One region of the Streptomyces sp. NPDC052042 genome, then DNA from elsewhere that is predicted to be linked to it. Evidence: riboswitches for the same ligand, from Rfam matches in the RefSeq annotation. Region 1 holds a riboswitch; the other holds the start of a gene.

Region 1 (7,399 bases):
GCGCGACGGGTCGGCGTGAAGCGGGCGTACTGCCTCAGTGGGGACGGGAGTTCGCTGATCGTCAGGTCGCCGAACGCGTCCGAGACGAGCGCCACGACCCGCCGCCGTACGCCTTCGGGAAGCGGCCGGTCGAGCACCTCGGCAGCGCCGTCGGCCGCCCCGGCCGACTCGGTGCCGCCTGCGGGCTGCTCCACCATCCGTCACCCCAAATCGACTATGCGTGCGACTCCGTCAGGAGTCGGCACCCGGCCTGGCGACCAGTTCGATCTGGTCCACCGCGTTGCACCAACGGCAACGCACCGACTCGATGGTCTCACTGACCACCTCGCGCTCCTCGACGGTGGCCTCACCGGCCAGGTCGAGGTGGACGTACTCGACGGTCTTCGAGGAGCGGGTCACGTCGAACCGCGTGAGGTTGCCGCAGAGCGTGCAGCGCCAGCGAGTCCCGTCGGTCGGCTGCGGAACCGTCGTCATCGTTGCGTCCTCTTTCGTCGAGCCTCGTGCCGTCTGCTTCAAGATCTCGCGGTGCGCCGTCGAACTGCGGATCGCCCGGCCTCCGGAGCGGCGAAGGGCGGTCCTCACCGCCCTCCAGCCCCTCTCTTAACCCTACGGCCTTGCCGCGTCGGCCCGTCACGGCGAGGCGGTCTGTCCCGTTCCCTCCGCTTGCGTCATGCTCTGTTCATGATCGATCTGCGAGCTGCGGCCGGCAGGCTGACCAGCGGACTCCTACGGACGGTCACCTCGGGCGGACCACTGGTCGCCCACACCTTGATCGCCGTGTGCTGTCTGATCTTCGCCCTCGGCCCGCTCTCCGGCCTGCGCCCGCCCCACGGCACCGCCGACGCCGTGCTCGCCGCGCAGGCCGGCTACTTCGAACGCTGGGGAGTGATCCCGAACGAGTTGTGGAACGGCTCCGGACACGTCCTGCTCACCCCGCTCACCGCCCTCTTCGTGCACGGCAGCTGGCTGCACCTGCTGGGGAACATGCTGTTCCTGTACGTGTTCGGGGCGATGACCGAGGAACGCATGGGGCGCGTCGAGTTCACCCTCTTCTACGTCGTCTGCGGCTGTCTCGCCCTGGTCGCCTACGCCGCCGCGCACGCCACCTCCGATCAGACGCTCGTCGGCGCCTCGGGGGCCATCTCGGCGGTGCTGGGCGCCTTCCTGTACCTGTTCCCCAGGGCCAGGGTCACCAGCCTGTTCCCGTTCCTCTTCTTCCTGCCGCTGCGCTTCCCGGCCTGGATCGTGCTCATCTTCTGGTTCGTCCTGCAGTGGCTGGCGGTCCGGAACGCCGGCGACGGGGGGCCGGGCGTGGCCTATCTGGCCCATGTGGTCGGTTTCGCCCTCGGCTTCTTCTACGCCTGGGGGCGCTACCGGCGGACGGATAGAGTGAAGGCCCCAGCAGCGGCCACCGAGGGAGAGAACCAGCCGTGATCAGCGCGATCGTGCTCATCAAGACCAGCGTGGACCGGATTCCCGAGATCGCCGAGGCCATCGCCGCGCTGGACAACGTCAGCGAGGTCTTCTCCGTCACCGGCACCTACGACCTGATCGCCATGGTCCGGGTGGCCCACCACGACGACCTGGCGGACGTCATCCCCGGCCGGATCAGCAAGATCCCCGGCGTCGAGGCCACCGACACGCACGTGGCCTTCCGCACGTACTCGCAGCACGACCTGGAGGCCGCCTTCAACATCGGCCTCGACGCGTAGCGTCCCGGCCCGCGACACCCTCGGCAAGGGCGGACCCGCCCCGCCGAGGGTGTCATGCGCTCATCGGAGCTGCGTCTCGCCCCGGTCCGGGACGCAGCGCCCGCCCTCGGTGCGGTACGTCCACCGGGCGCCCTGGGCGACCAGCTCCTTGACCGCGCACACGAAGCGCTCGACGTGCTCGTCGGGCGTACCCGCGCCGAAGCTCACCCGGATCGCGTTGAGCGAGGGCTCCCCCGGCCCGGCCTCCGGCGCGCCGCACCCCCCGGCCTCCCGCGGGTCGCCGCCCAGCAGCGTGCGGACCAGCGGGTGGGCGCAGAACAGCCCGTCGCGGACCCCGATGCCGTACTCGGCGGAGAGCGCCGCGGCGAAGTGCGAGCTGTTCCAGCCCTCCACCACGAACGAGATGACGCCCACCCGCGGCGCGTCGTCGCCGAACAGCGAGAGCACCGTGACCTCGGGGACCTCGGCGAGCCCGGCGCGGACGGCGGCGACGAGGCGCTGCTCCCGGACGACCAGGTCGTCGAAGCCCGCCTCGGTGAGCGCCTTGCACGCGGAGGCGATGGAGTACGCGCCGATCACGTTGGGGGAACCGGCCTCGTGACGGGCGGCGGTGGTGTGCCATTCGACGTCCACACCGCCGTCGGCACGGCGGGCGACCTTGCGCGAGGCGCCGCCGCCGGCCAGGTACGGTTCGGCGTCCCGCAGCCAGTCGGCCCGGCCCGCGAGCACGCCCGAGCCGAACGGCGCGTAGAGCTTGTGCCCGGAGAAGGCGACCCAGTCGACGTCCAGTTCGGCGATGTCGACGGGGTGGTGCGGGGCGAGCTGCGCGGCGTCCAGCACGATCCGGGCGCCGTGCGCGTGCGCGACGGCCGCCAGCTCCTCGACCGGCCACAGCTCGCCGGTGACGTTGGAGGCACCGGTGACGCAGACCAGCGCGGGGGCCGCGGGGTCGCGGTCGGCGAGCGCCCTCTCCAGCGTCTCGACGGCCTGGGCCGGGGTGCGCGGGGCGTTCAGGTACGTCACCCGGGCCTCGCGCCACGGCAGCAGCGAGGCATGGTGCTCGGTCTCGTACACGAACACCTGGCAGCCGGCGGGAACGACCGCGGCCAGCAGATTGAGCGAGTCGGTGGTCGACCGGGTGAAGACCACCTGGTCGTCGGGGCGGCAGCCGAGGAACTCGGCGACGGTCGCGCGGCTGTTCTCGAAGAGGTCCGTGGAGAGCTGCGAGAGGTACCCGGCGCCGCGGTGCACGCTGCCGTAGTACGGGGCGTACGCGGCGATGTCGTCCCAGACGCGCTGGAGGGCCGGGGCGCTCGCGGCGTAGTCGAGTGCGGCGTAGGCGACTTCACCCCCCGTGACCAGAGGGACCGTCACATCCCTGCCCAGAACCGGCAGAGGGGAACAAAGCGACTGGTCGGCGGCGGCGGTGAGGACAGACATGGCGAACTCCCGTGGCAGGCAGGCGAAAGGCGCGCGCCGCCGGATACGCGGCAGCGCGGCGAAAAGAGTGAAGGGGTGCGGAGAGGGACACGGACATCCCGGGCCGCGCCTGGCACATGCCGCCGTCCGCCCGTGGGGCGGGGCGCGTGGCGTCCGGTACGTGCGACCGCGGGCGGAGAATCATCCGGATGTATCCGGATGACTCCGACAACGCGGCGAGTGCGCGTACCGGGTGTCACGGGCCGGGCGGCTGGCCGGACACGGCCTAGCGCATTCGCTTGCTCACAGGAGACTCCCTAGGGACCAGGACCCCGGGGATGGGCATGCACTGATGCCGAGGGGCCCGCGCTTGCCGCAGACCTCACTGCCTGCGGCCCGGTCTTCACCCGGGGCACCCCGCCACGGACGGAGGGTTGCCGGACAGCGGGCCGGGGCCGTAGTCGCTGTCACTCATGACCTTCCTGCATCTTGCCATACACGGGTGAACGCGCAAGGGCGCGGTCCAGGATCCGGACCGCGCCCCGCGTCGCCTCCCGCCGGTTCAGGCGTTGCTGGCCGCCACCCAGCGCTCCAGTGCCCGCCGCGCCGCCCCGGAGTCGATGGACTCGGCGGCCCTCACGACCCCGGCGGCCAGCTGCTCGTTCAGCGTGTCGTCCGTCGGTTCCAGGGCGACCAGCGCCGCCGCCGAGTTGAGCAGCACGGCCTCCCGCACGGGCCCCCGCTCCCCGGCCAGCACCCGTCGGGCCACATCCGCGTTGTACGAGGGGGCGCCGCCGCGCAGCGCCTCGGCCGGGACCAGTTCCAGGCCGATGTCGCGCGGGTCGAACGCCTCCTCGCGCACCGCGCCGTCCCGGACCACCCAGACCCGCGAGGTCGCGGTCGTCGTCAGCTCGTCGAGACCGTCGTCGCCGCGGAAGACGAGCGCCGAGTTGCCGCGCTCGGCGAGGACCCCGGCGACGATGGGCGCCATCCGCAGATCGGCCACGCCGACGGCCTGGGTGCGCACCCGAGCCGGGTTGGTGAGCGGGCCGAGGACGTTGAACGTCGTCTGGGCGCCCAGCTCCTTGCGGGCGCGTGCGGCGTACCGCAGCGCGGGGTGGAACTTCACGGCGAAGCAGAAGGTGATGCCCGCCTCCTCGGCGACCTCGACCACGCGCTGCGCGCTGAGTTCCAGGTTGACGCCGAGCTTCTCCAGCACGTCGGAGGAGCCGCTCGCCGACGAGGAGGCACGGTTGCCGTGCTTCACGACCCTGGCGCCGGTGCCCGCGATGACTATCGCCGACATGGTGGAGATGTTGACCGTCTTGGCAAGGTCGCCGCCGGTGCCGACGATGTCGACCGTGCGGCCGGGGACCTCGATGATGTTGGCGTGTTCGTACATCGCACGCACCAGGCCGGACACCTCGTCGACCGTCTCGCCCTTGGCGCGCAGGGCCACCGCGAAGCCGGCGATCTGCACATCGGTCGCCTCGCCGCTCATGATCCGGTCCATGGCCCACGCGGTGTCGTCCGCACTCAGGTCCTCGCCGCGCAGCAGCGGGTTCAGCAGGCGGGGCCAGGAACGGTCCGCCACGCTGTCGCCGCCGACCGGGGTCACAACGTTCATGGTCCGCTCCTGGGTCCACAGCCGATAAAAGGATCGGCTCCCACCCTATCGAGCGCCATGGACAGCGAAGAGCCCCGTCCATCGGGTGGACGGGGCTCTCGCCGTGGCGATCAGTTCAGGTGATCAGTGGTGGCCGTGGCCGCTGGTGATCTCCTTGTACTCCTCGACGGTGGGCTTGGCGACCTGACCGTTCTCGCCGTAGTAGCCCTTGCTGAGTCGGGCGCGCAGCTTCTGCAACGCGGAGACCTTGCGCTCGACACCGTTCTCGTCGACCGTCGGGCCGATCTCGACCGGCTCGTACTGCTCGTGCTGGGTGAGCGTGTGCAGCTGCTCGGGACCGAGCGGCTCGTGGATCTCCACGAACTCACCGTGCGGCAGGCGCTTGATCATGCCGGACTCGCGCCCGTGCAGCACCTTCTCCTTGTCACGGCGCTGGAGGCCGAGGCAGATCCGCCGGGTGATGACGAACGCGATCACCGGGCCCGCGAAGATGAAGATCCGGATGAACCAGGAGATGGCGTTGATCGACAGGTGGAAGTGCGTGGCCCACAGGTCGTTGCCACCGCCGATGAAGACGATGACGTAGACGGTGATCCAGGCGACGCCGAAGGCCGTCCGGGTCGGCGCGTTGCGCGGGCGGTCCAGCAGGTGGTGCTCGCGCTTGTCACCGGTGATCCAGGACTCGAGGAACGGGTAGACCGCGATGGCCACGAGTACCAGTCCGAAGACCATCAGCGGGATGAACACACCCAGGGCGAGCGTGTGACCCCACAGGTTGATCTCCCAGCCCGGCATCACTCGGATCAGACCCTCGGCGAAGCCCATGTACCAGTCGGGCTGGGCGCCGGTGGACACCTGGTCCGGACGGTACGGGCCGATGTTCCAGACCGGGTTGATCGTGGCGATCGCCGAGATGATGGCGATGATGCCGAAGACCAGGAAGAAGAATCCACCCGCCTTCGCCATGTACACCGGCATGAGCGGCATGCCGACGACGTTCTTCTGGGTGCGGCCGGGGCCGGGGAACTGCGTGTGCTTGTGGTAGAAGACGAGGATCAGGTGCGCCACCACGAGACCGAGCATGATGCCCGGCAGCAGCAGGATGTGGATCGAGTAGAACCGGGCGACGAAGTCGTGGCCGGGGAACTCTCCGCCGAACAGGAACATCGAGATGTAGGTGCCGACGATCGGCATCGACAGGATCGCGCCCTGGGTGAAGCGGATACCCGTACCGGACAGCAGGTCGTCCGGGAGCGAGTAGCCGGTGAAACCGGTGAACATGCCCAGCACGAACAGCAGGAAGCCGAACAGCCAGTTGATCTCACGCGGCTTGCGGAACGCGCCCGTGAAGAAGACGCGCATCATGTGCACGAACATGCTGGCCAGGAAGATCAGCGCGGCCCAGTGGTGGATCTGGCGGACCAGCAGACCACCGCGGACGTCGAAGCTGATGTTCAGCGTCGAGGCGTACGCCTCGGACATCTTGATGCCCTGCATCGGCTCGAACGAGCCGTGGTACACGACCTCGTTCATGCTCGGATGGAAGAACAGCGTCAGGTACACACCCGTGAGGATGATGATGATGAAGCTGTAGAGCGCGACTTCCCCGAGCATGAAGGACCAGTGGTCCGGGAAGACCTTGCGCAGGTTGGCCTTGGCCAGGGTGTAGATCCCCAGCCGGCCGTCCGCCCAGTCGGCCACCCGCTCGCCGGCGGGCGCCTTGCGATTGCCCGGTGCGGCGGCACCGGGCGTGTTCGTCGTCACGGTACTCATCCGCGCTCCCAGAATGCAGGACCGACGGGCTCTTCGAAGTCACCGAGCGCTTCGAGGTTGCCCTCGCTGTTCACGCCGATCCGCAGCTGCGGAAGGGCGTGACCGGCCGGACCGAAGATGACGCGGGCGCCGTCGGAGAGGTCGAAGGTGGACTGGTGGCACGGGCACAGCACGTGGTGCGTCTGCTGCTCGTACAGGCTGATCGGGCAGCCGACGTGGGTGCAGATCTTGGAGAAGGCGACGATTCCCTCGTGCGCCCACTCGCGCTCGCGCTTGTCCTTGATGTCATCCGGCTCGATGCGGACGATCATCAGCGCGGCCTTGGCGATCTGGTTGTTGTAGTCCTCCGCGTCCTGCGTCAGGCCCTGGGGCATGGCGAAGGTCAGCGAACCGACGGCGACGTGCTCGGGACGCAGCGGCTGCATCGTGTTCATGTTGATGAGCTGCTTGCCCTTGCCCCACATGGTGTTGCGGAGCTTCTTCTCCGGCAGCGGGCCGAGGTCGCGCAGCAGCACCACACCGGAGAGCGGCACCAGGGCCAGCGCGCCGAACATGGTGTTGCGGATCAGCTTGCGCCGACCGAGCGCGGACTCCTTGGCTCCCTCGGCGAAGTCCGTCAGGACCTTCGCCTTGACCTCGGGCTCGGCCTCGATCGGGTGCCGTTCGTCGGCGACCTCCACGTCGGACATCAGGGTGCGCGCCCAGTGGACGGCCCCGGCGCCGATCGCGAAGAGAGCCACGCCCAGGGTCAGCCCCAGGGAGAAGTTGAGCACGCTCACATGGCCGAAGGGCCAGATGTACACGATCTTGTCGACCGGGAAGATGACGTACGACGCGATGAAGCCGATCGTCGCCAGCATCGACAGCG
Region 2 (7,399 bases), on a different contig from region 1:
GGGCCAGGCGTCGGCAGGGGCCGCGCGGCTGCGGAGTGGCGGCCCTCCGACCGGGCGATAGGTTGGCTGATATGACCACCCCCGAGCACGGCCCCGACGACACGGCCCGCCCGGCCGGGCCGGTCGGCCCCGCCGAACCGGTCGGCCCGGTCGAACCGTCCCACCCATCCGCCCGGTCCCGTTCATCCGGCCCGTCCGACCACACGGAGCCGTCGACTCCGCCCGACGCGGCACCCGAGGCACCCGGCGGACGGCACGGAGCGCGCGCACCCCAGGATCCGGCTGCGCCGGACGCGGCGGATACGCCGAGTGCACCCGAGGCACCCGGCGAGCCGGACGTGCCCGAGGCGCCCGAGGCGGCGGTCGCGTCGAACCCGTCCGGCCTCTCCGAGCGCGACCGTGCCGTGCTCGCCGTCGAGCGGCGGTCGTGGACCGGTCCCGGGGCCAAGGAACGGGCGATCCGTGAACGGCTGGGCATCTCGCCCACGCGCTACTACCAGCTGCTGAACGCGCTCCTCGACGACCGCCGGGCGCTGGAGGAGGACCCGGTGACGGTGTACCGCCTGCGCCGCGTCCGGGACGCGCGCCGCGACCGCCGCTGACACGACCCGGCCGCCGTAACAGCCCGGCCGCAGTGGCGGATCTGCCCGGGGGCGGATCCGCCCCCGGGACGCGGCCGCACCCCGCTTTCGGCCGCACCCCGCTTTCGGCCGCGAACGCCCTCCGCCTCCCGCTCCCCGCCTATAGGCTCGGCTCATGGGCAGCAACCCGCACGCACCCGCGCCGAGCGCGACTCCGTCCGAGTTCCCGACCCCCACCACCCCGGCCGGCCGAGAGGCGCTCGCCGCGATCCTCGCGCACCCGGACCGTGCCGTCGTCGCACTCGACTTCGACGGGACGCTCGCCGACATCGTCCCGGACCCGGACCAGGCCCGTGCCCACCCCGGTGCCGTCGCCGCCCTCGCCGCGCTCGCCCCGAAAGTGGCCTCCGTCGCCGTGATCACGGGCCGCCCGGCCGGCGTCGCGGTCCGGTACGGCGGCTTCGCCGGGGTGGCGGGCCTCGACCACCTCGTCGTCCTCGGCCACTACGGCGCCGAACGCTGGGACGCGGTCACCGCCACCGTTCGGGCCCCCGCCCCGCATCCCGGAGTGGCCGCGGTCCGCGCCGAGCTGCCCGGAGTGCTGGACCGGCACGGCGCCTGGCACGGCACCTGGATCGAGGAGAAGGGCCGGGCGCTCGCCGTCCACACCCGCCGCGCCGCCGACCCGCAGGGCGCCTTCGAGGCGCTGCGCGAACCCCTCGGTGAGCTCGCCGCCCGGCACGGGCTGATCGTCGAACCCGGCCGTCTGGTGCTGGAGCTGCGCCCGCCCGGCATGGACAAGGGGGTCGCGCTCGCGCGGTACCTGCGCGAGACGGGCGCCGAGTCCGTCCTGTACGCGGGCGACGACCTCGGCGACCTCGCCGCGTACGCGGCCGTCGAGAAGCTCCGCACCGAGGGCCCCGACGGCATCCCCGGCCTCCTGATCTGCAGCGGCAGCGCCGAGGTCGCCGAACTGGCCGACCGTGCCGATCTCCTGCTGGACGGCCCGGCCGCTGTCGTCCGCTACCTGGCGGCCCTGGCCGCACGCCTCTGAAACGGTCCGGAGCCGAAGAGGTCCGGACGGCCCGCCCCGTCGAACGCCACTGACGGATGTGGCCGATCTGACGGATCTGGCAGACCCGGCAGACCTTGACGGCCCCGGGCGGGCCCGGCCGCGCCGCGCTCCTTCGGAGGAAGAGTCGCCGGGCGCCCCTGGCGGACACACTCCCGGACATGCGCCCGGTGGCCCTGGTCGCACGCCGCCGACGGGTCTCCCGCCCCCGGCCCCGCTCACTCCTCCCGCAGCGCGCGCAACTGGTCCAGGAACCACTGCTGCGGCGGCAGCGCGACCGCCGCCGCGGCCAGCCGCCGCGTGCGTTCGGCTCGTTCACCGTCCGCCATCGTCAGCGCCTCGTGCAGGGCACGCGCCGTGGCGGACACGTCGTACGGGTTCACCACGACCGCGTCGCCGCCCAGCTCCTCGTACGCCCCCGCCTCCCGGGACAGCACCAGCGCGCAGCCGTGGTCGGAGACGACCGGGACCTCCTTGGCGACCAGGTTCATGCCGTCGCGGATCGGGTTGACGAGCGCCACGTCGGCCAGCCGGTACGCGGCCAGCGAGCGGGCGAAGTCGTCCTTGACGTGCAGCACGACCGGTGTCCAGCCCGGCGTGCCGTATGCCTCGTTGATCGCGTCGGCGACCTGCCTGACCTCGGCGGTGTAGTCGCGGTAGACGGCCAGATCCTGTCGCGACGGGTAGGCGAAGGCGACGTGGACGACGCGCTCGCGCCATTCGGGCCGCTCGTCGAGGAGTGCGCGGTAGGCGAGCAGGCCGCGCACGATGTTCTTGGACAGCTCCGTCCGGTCCACCCGCACGATCGTCCTCCGGCCGGGGCCGATCTGCTCGCGCAGCGCGGCCATCCGCTCGTCCACGTCCGCCTCGTGCGCGCGTCGGCGCAGGAAGTCCGCGTCCGCGCCGAGTCCGTGCACCCCGATCGCGGTCCGTCCCGTCCCGCCCAGGAACTCCGTGCAGCAGGCGGTGAACGCCTCGGCCCAGCGCCGGGTGAGGAAGCAGGCCCGGTCGGCGCCCAGGATGCCGCGCAGGAGCTGTTCCGCGATGTCGTCGGGGAGCAGCCGGAAGTAGTCGACGGGCGCCCAGGGGGTGTGCGAGAAGTGGCCGATCCGCAGGTCGGGGCGGAGTGCGCGGAGCATGCCGGGCACCAGCGCCAGGTGGTAGTCCTGCACCAGGACCGCCGCGCCCCGGCCCGCCTCCTCGGCGAGCGCCTCGGCGAAGGCCCGGTTGTATGTCTCGAACGATGCCCACTGCCGCCGGAACTCCGCGTCGAAGACCGGCTCCAGCGGCGTCTGGTACAGCATGTGGTGGACGAACCAGAGCACCGAGTTCGCGATGCCGTTGTACGCGTCCGCGTGGACGGCCGGGGCGATGTCGAGCATCCGCACGCCCGGTTCGCCGACCCCGCGCCGGACCGCCTCCCGGTCCCCGTCCCCGAGCGCGGAGCACACCCACAGCTTGTCGTCGACGGCGCTCAGCCCCGAGACCAGCCCGCCGCCGCCGCGCTTCGCGCCGAGCGACCCGTCCGTCTCCAAGGTGTACGACACCGGGCCGCGGTTCGACGCGACGAGGACGGTGGCTTCGGCAGCGCCGGACCGTGCGGCACCGGCTTCGGCGGACGGGGCTTCGTGCTCGGAGACCATGTTGCGGAATCTAGCCCGATCGCGAACCACTCAAACGCGCGAAGCCGGACGACGTCCGGCGGCATCCGGGTGGCGCACGGCCACGCCGTACGCCACCGTGCGGAACCCGGTGCGCCGGGCGCCGCCCGGCCCGCGCGGCACCACACCGCCCGTTGCCGCCCGTTGCCGCCCGTTGCCGTCCGGCAACGTCGGCGGCGTTCGACGGCATCAGGCCGCGCGGCGCGAGGTGTACTCCTCGATCTCGCGCATCGGAGGCCGCTCCTCCGTGTCCACCGCATGGGTGCGCGGTACGAAACCGTCCTCGCCGCGCTCGAACTGGGTCAGCGAAGGGCGCACCAAATGCCCGCGGGACAAGCGAAGTTGAGCGGTCCGGTAGATCGCCGCCGCCATCCGGCCGAGTGCCTGGCCGTCCTGGTGGCGGTGTTTGCGCACACCCACGTCGACCTGGGCGAGCGCGTCCAGGCCCACCGTGTGCAGCGCGTCGACGAGGAGGCCCAGCTCCACCCCGTACCCGACGGGGAAGGGCAGCTGTTCGAGCAGCGAGCGGCGTGCCGCGTACTCGCCGCCCAGCGGCTGGACGAAACCGGCCAGTCGCGGCCAGTGCAGATTGAGCAGCGGCCGGGCCACCAGTTCCGTGACGCGGCCTCCCTGCCCCGCGGCCCCGCCGGGCCCGTCGCCGAACGGCCGGTCGTACATCGCCTTGACGAACCCCACCTCGGGGTCGGTCAGCAGCGGGCCGACGACACCGGAGACGAAGTCCGCCGAGAAGTCCCTCAGATCGGCGTCGATGAAGCAGATGATGTCACCGTGCGTCACCAGGAGCGAGCGCCACAGCACCTCGCCCTTTCCGGGCAGGGCGGGTATGCGGGGGAGTATGTCGTCCCGGTGCACCACGCGGGCGCCGGCCTCCCGGGCGACCTTTGCGGTGGCGTCCGTGGAACCGGAATCGATCACCACGAGTTCGTCGACGAGCGCGACCTTCTCCATCAGTTCGCGCCGGATCGTCGCGACGATCTCGCCGACGGTCGCCTCCTCGTTCAGCGCAGGCAGTACGACGCTCACACTCCCGCGCCGAGGATCCTTCGCCCTGGCGGCGAGGAGCCTGTCCAGCGGGCGGTCGGCGACCGACCAGGAACGCCTGGTCAGCCAGCGTTCCACCTCTTCCAGCACGGTCGATACTCCCTGTATGTGATCCATCTCGCGGTTCGGACGACTATCTCAACAGTCCGGTGCTTCGGTTACAGTCTTGAACAACGCGGACGACCATCGCATGCCGGGGTCGGTCCGCCCACAAACGCCTGGAGCACCGCTCCAGTGCCATAGCGCTCATCCAGAGGGACTGAGGGAACGGCCCGTTGACGTCCCGGCAACCCCCCTGCCGACCGCGAGGTCACGGTGGGGAAGGTGCCAATTCCGGCTTGCGGCGAAACGCGTCGCAAGGAAGATGAGGAGAAAGGGCCTCCGCCATCATGGCCGTGCAGACCGCTGCGACCGCTTCAGCGAACACCGCTTCTTCCGCCGACGAGTCCTCCGTCGGCACCGCGCCCGCCGACCTCGATCTCGGACCCGCCGCGGCACTCTCCTGCCGCGAGTGCGGCGAGCGCTTCCCCCTCGGACCGATCTTCGCCTGTTCCTCCTGCTTCGGGCCGCTCGAAGTGGCCTACGACCTGCCGACCGGGTCCCCGGAGGAGCTGAGGAAGCGTATCGAGGCCGGACCGAACAGCATCTGGCGTTACGCGCCGCTGCTGCCGGTGCCCGCCGACGTCGCGGACAAGCCCAATCTCAACCCCGGCTTCACCAAGCTGGTCAAGGCCGACAACCTCGCCCGCGAGCTGGGCGTCACCGGCGGTCTGTACGTCAAGGACGATTCCGGCAACCCGACGCACTCCTTCAAGGACCGCGTCGTCGCCATCGCCGTCGAGGCCGCCCGCGCCTTCGGCTTCACCACCCTCTCCTGCTCCTCCACCGGCAACCTCGCCGGCGCGGTGGGCGCCGCCGCCGCCCGCGCCGGCTTCCGCTCCTGCGTGTTCATCCCGCACGACCTGGAGCAGGGCAAGGTCGTCATGGCCGCGGTGTACGGCGGCGAGCTGGTCGGCATCGAGGGGAACTACGACGACGTCAACCGCTTCTGCTCGGAGCTCATCGGCGATCCGCTCGGGGAGGGCTGGGGCTTCGTCAACGTCAATCTGCGCCCGTACTACGGCGAGGGTTCCAAGACCCTGGCGTACGAGATCTGCGAGCAGCTCGGCTGGCGGCTGCCCGACCAGATCGTCGTTCCGATCGCGTCCGGTTCGCAGCTCACGAAGATCGACAAGGGGCTCCAGGAGCTGATCGGGCTGGGCCTGGTCGAGGACAAGCCGTACAAGATCTTCGGCGCCCAGGCCGAGGGCTGCTCCCCGGTCTCCACCGCCTTCAAGGCCGGTCTCGACGTCGTACGGCCCCAGAAGCCCGACACCATCGCCAAGTCCCTGGCGATCGGCAACCCGGCCGACGGCCCGTACGTCCTGGACATCGCCCGCCGCACCGGCGGCGCGGTCGAGGACGTGGACGACGAGCGGATCGTCGACGCGATCAAGCTGCTGGCCCGCACGGAGGGCATCTTCGCCGAGACGGCGGGCGGGGTGACGGTCGGCGTCACGAAGAAGCTGATCGAGAACGGCCTGCTCGACCCGTCGCTGACCACCGTCGTCCTCAACACCGGCGACGGGCTCAAGACCCTGGACGCGGTGGCCGCCACTTCGCAGGCGACCGCGACGATCCGTCCGAGCCTGGACGCCTTCCGCGCCGCCGGCCTCGCCACTGCCTGACACCCACCGCGACCGAAGAAAGGCACATCCACCATGAGCGTCAAGGTCCGTATCCCCACCATCCTCCGCACCTACACGGACGGCCGGTCCGAGGTCCCGGCCGAGGGCGAGACCCTCTCCCAGGTCATCGAGTCCCTGGAGCGGAACCACCCGGGCATCGCCGCCCGTGTCCTGGACGACCAGGGCAAGCTCCGCCGCTTCGTGAACGTGTACGTCAACGACGACGACGTGCGCTTCGAGGACGGCCTGGGGACGGCGACCCCGGACGGCGCCGGCATCTCGATCATCCCCGCCGTCGCGGGCGGCTGCTGACGGACCGGCGGCTCCCCACGCCGTCGGCTGCCGCCAACGGCCGAAGATTTCCCGGCATTACCCGAATTGCCCTCTCCGAGAAGAAAGCGGAGGGGGCAATTCTGCATGGTTGAGCGCGGTAGAGTGGGGGAAGTCCCCCCAGCTTCACGTGCCGCCCGCCAATGAAAATGCGCCCGGTCACGATAAGAAGTGGCCAAAGTGCGCGATCTTCCTGAGTCATAAGTCACTTTTGCCCGGCCCGACTTGCCCTGGGATCTTATGAATTCTTCAGATCCGGGCGATCGATGCTGCCCAGAATTCTCGTCCGATTGACCTGTTGCAGGGGGCAGTTGGGCAGATACATTCAGCCGCGGTCGACGCGTTCCGGCGCACACACCCTCTCCTGTCGGAGGGTGAGTTCTGACCCGGGTCCGCGAAGTGCGGTCCTGCGCAAGGGCCAGTAATAGGGGAGTTAGGCATGGCTCAGGGCACCGTCAAGTGGTTCAACGCGGAGAAGGGGTACGGCTTCATCGCGGTCGACGGTGGTGCGGATGTTTTCGTCCACTACAGCGCGATTCAGATGGACGGCTACCGCACCCTCGAAGAGGGTCAGCGAGTTGAGTTCGAGATCTCGCAGGGCCAGAAGGGGCCGCAGGCGGACATGGTCAAGCTCGCCGTCGGCTGAGTTCGGCGCGGTCGGCCACCAACGACACCACTTTCGTGCGGAGGGCCCGTTCCCGGGGAGCACCCAGGGGCGGGCCCTCCGCATGTTCCCGCGCCGTCGGCCCTCCTGCGCCCCGGCTGCGCGGGCGCCCCGCGCCGTGCGTGCCGGGTGCCCGCGGTGCGTGCCCGGCCGTGTGTGCCCCGGCCGTGTGTGCTGAACGCCCGCCGTGCGCGCATCCGCCGTATGCACCGGTGCGCGCCTCAGTCAGCCAGGAGCACCCGGGTGCGCGTACAACCCTGCTGACCCTGCGCGCCCGGGTGCGTGTACGCGAGCGCGCGCCT

The links. Region 1 has a riboswitch for S-adenosylmethionine ahead of ACIHCL_RS01670 (aminotransferase class V-fold PLP-dependent enzyme). Riboswitches for the same ligand answer to the same signal wherever they lie in the genome.
Region 2: linked by a shared signal. The riboswitch ahead of thrC (threonine synthase) and the one ahead of ACIHCL_RS01670 (aminotransferase class V-fold PLP-dependent enzyme) in region 1 are both predicted to bind S-adenosylmethionine.

Annotation. Positions count from the first base shown of each region.
Region 1 is NZ_JBIUBU010000001.1:375,949-383,347, forward strand. It holds gene ACIHCL_RS01650 (NYN domain-containing protein) at 1-197, opposite strand, end outside; gene ACIHCL_RS01655 (hypothetical protein) at 232-474, opposite strand; gene ACIHCL_RS01660 (rhomboid family intramembrane serine protease) at 682-1,434, shown strand; gene ACIHCL_RS01665 (Lrp/AsnC family transcriptional regulator) at 1,431-1,712, shown strand; gene ACIHCL_RS01670 (aminotransferase class V-fold PLP-dependent enzyme) at 1,773-3,152, opposite strand; SAM riboswitch class IV at 3,493-3,610, opposite strand; gene trpD (anthranilate phosphoribosyltransferase) at 3,694-4,758, opposite strand; gene ACIHCL_RS01680 (cytochrome bc complex cytochrome b subunit) at 4,882-6,531, opposite strand; gene ACIHCL_RS01685 (Rieske 2Fe-2S domain-containing protein) at 6,528-7,399, opposite strand, start outside.
Region 2 is NZ_JBIUBU010000002.1:17,445-24,843, forward strand. It holds gene ACIHCL_RS05360 (DUF3263 domain-containing protein) at 339-602, shown strand; gene otsB (trehalose-phosphatase) at 757-1,635, shown strand; gene ACIHCL_RS05370 (trehalose-6-phosphate synthase) at 1,872-3,296, opposite strand; gene ACIHCL_RS05375 (glucosyl-3-phosphoglycerate synthase) at 3,504-4,466, opposite strand; SAM riboswitch class I at 4,620-4,747, shown strand; gene thrC (threonine synthase) at 4,766-6,103, shown strand; gene ACIHCL_RS05385 (MoaD/ThiS family protein) at 6,137-6,415, shown strand; gene ACIHCL_RS05390 (cold-shock protein) at 6,873-7,079, shown strand.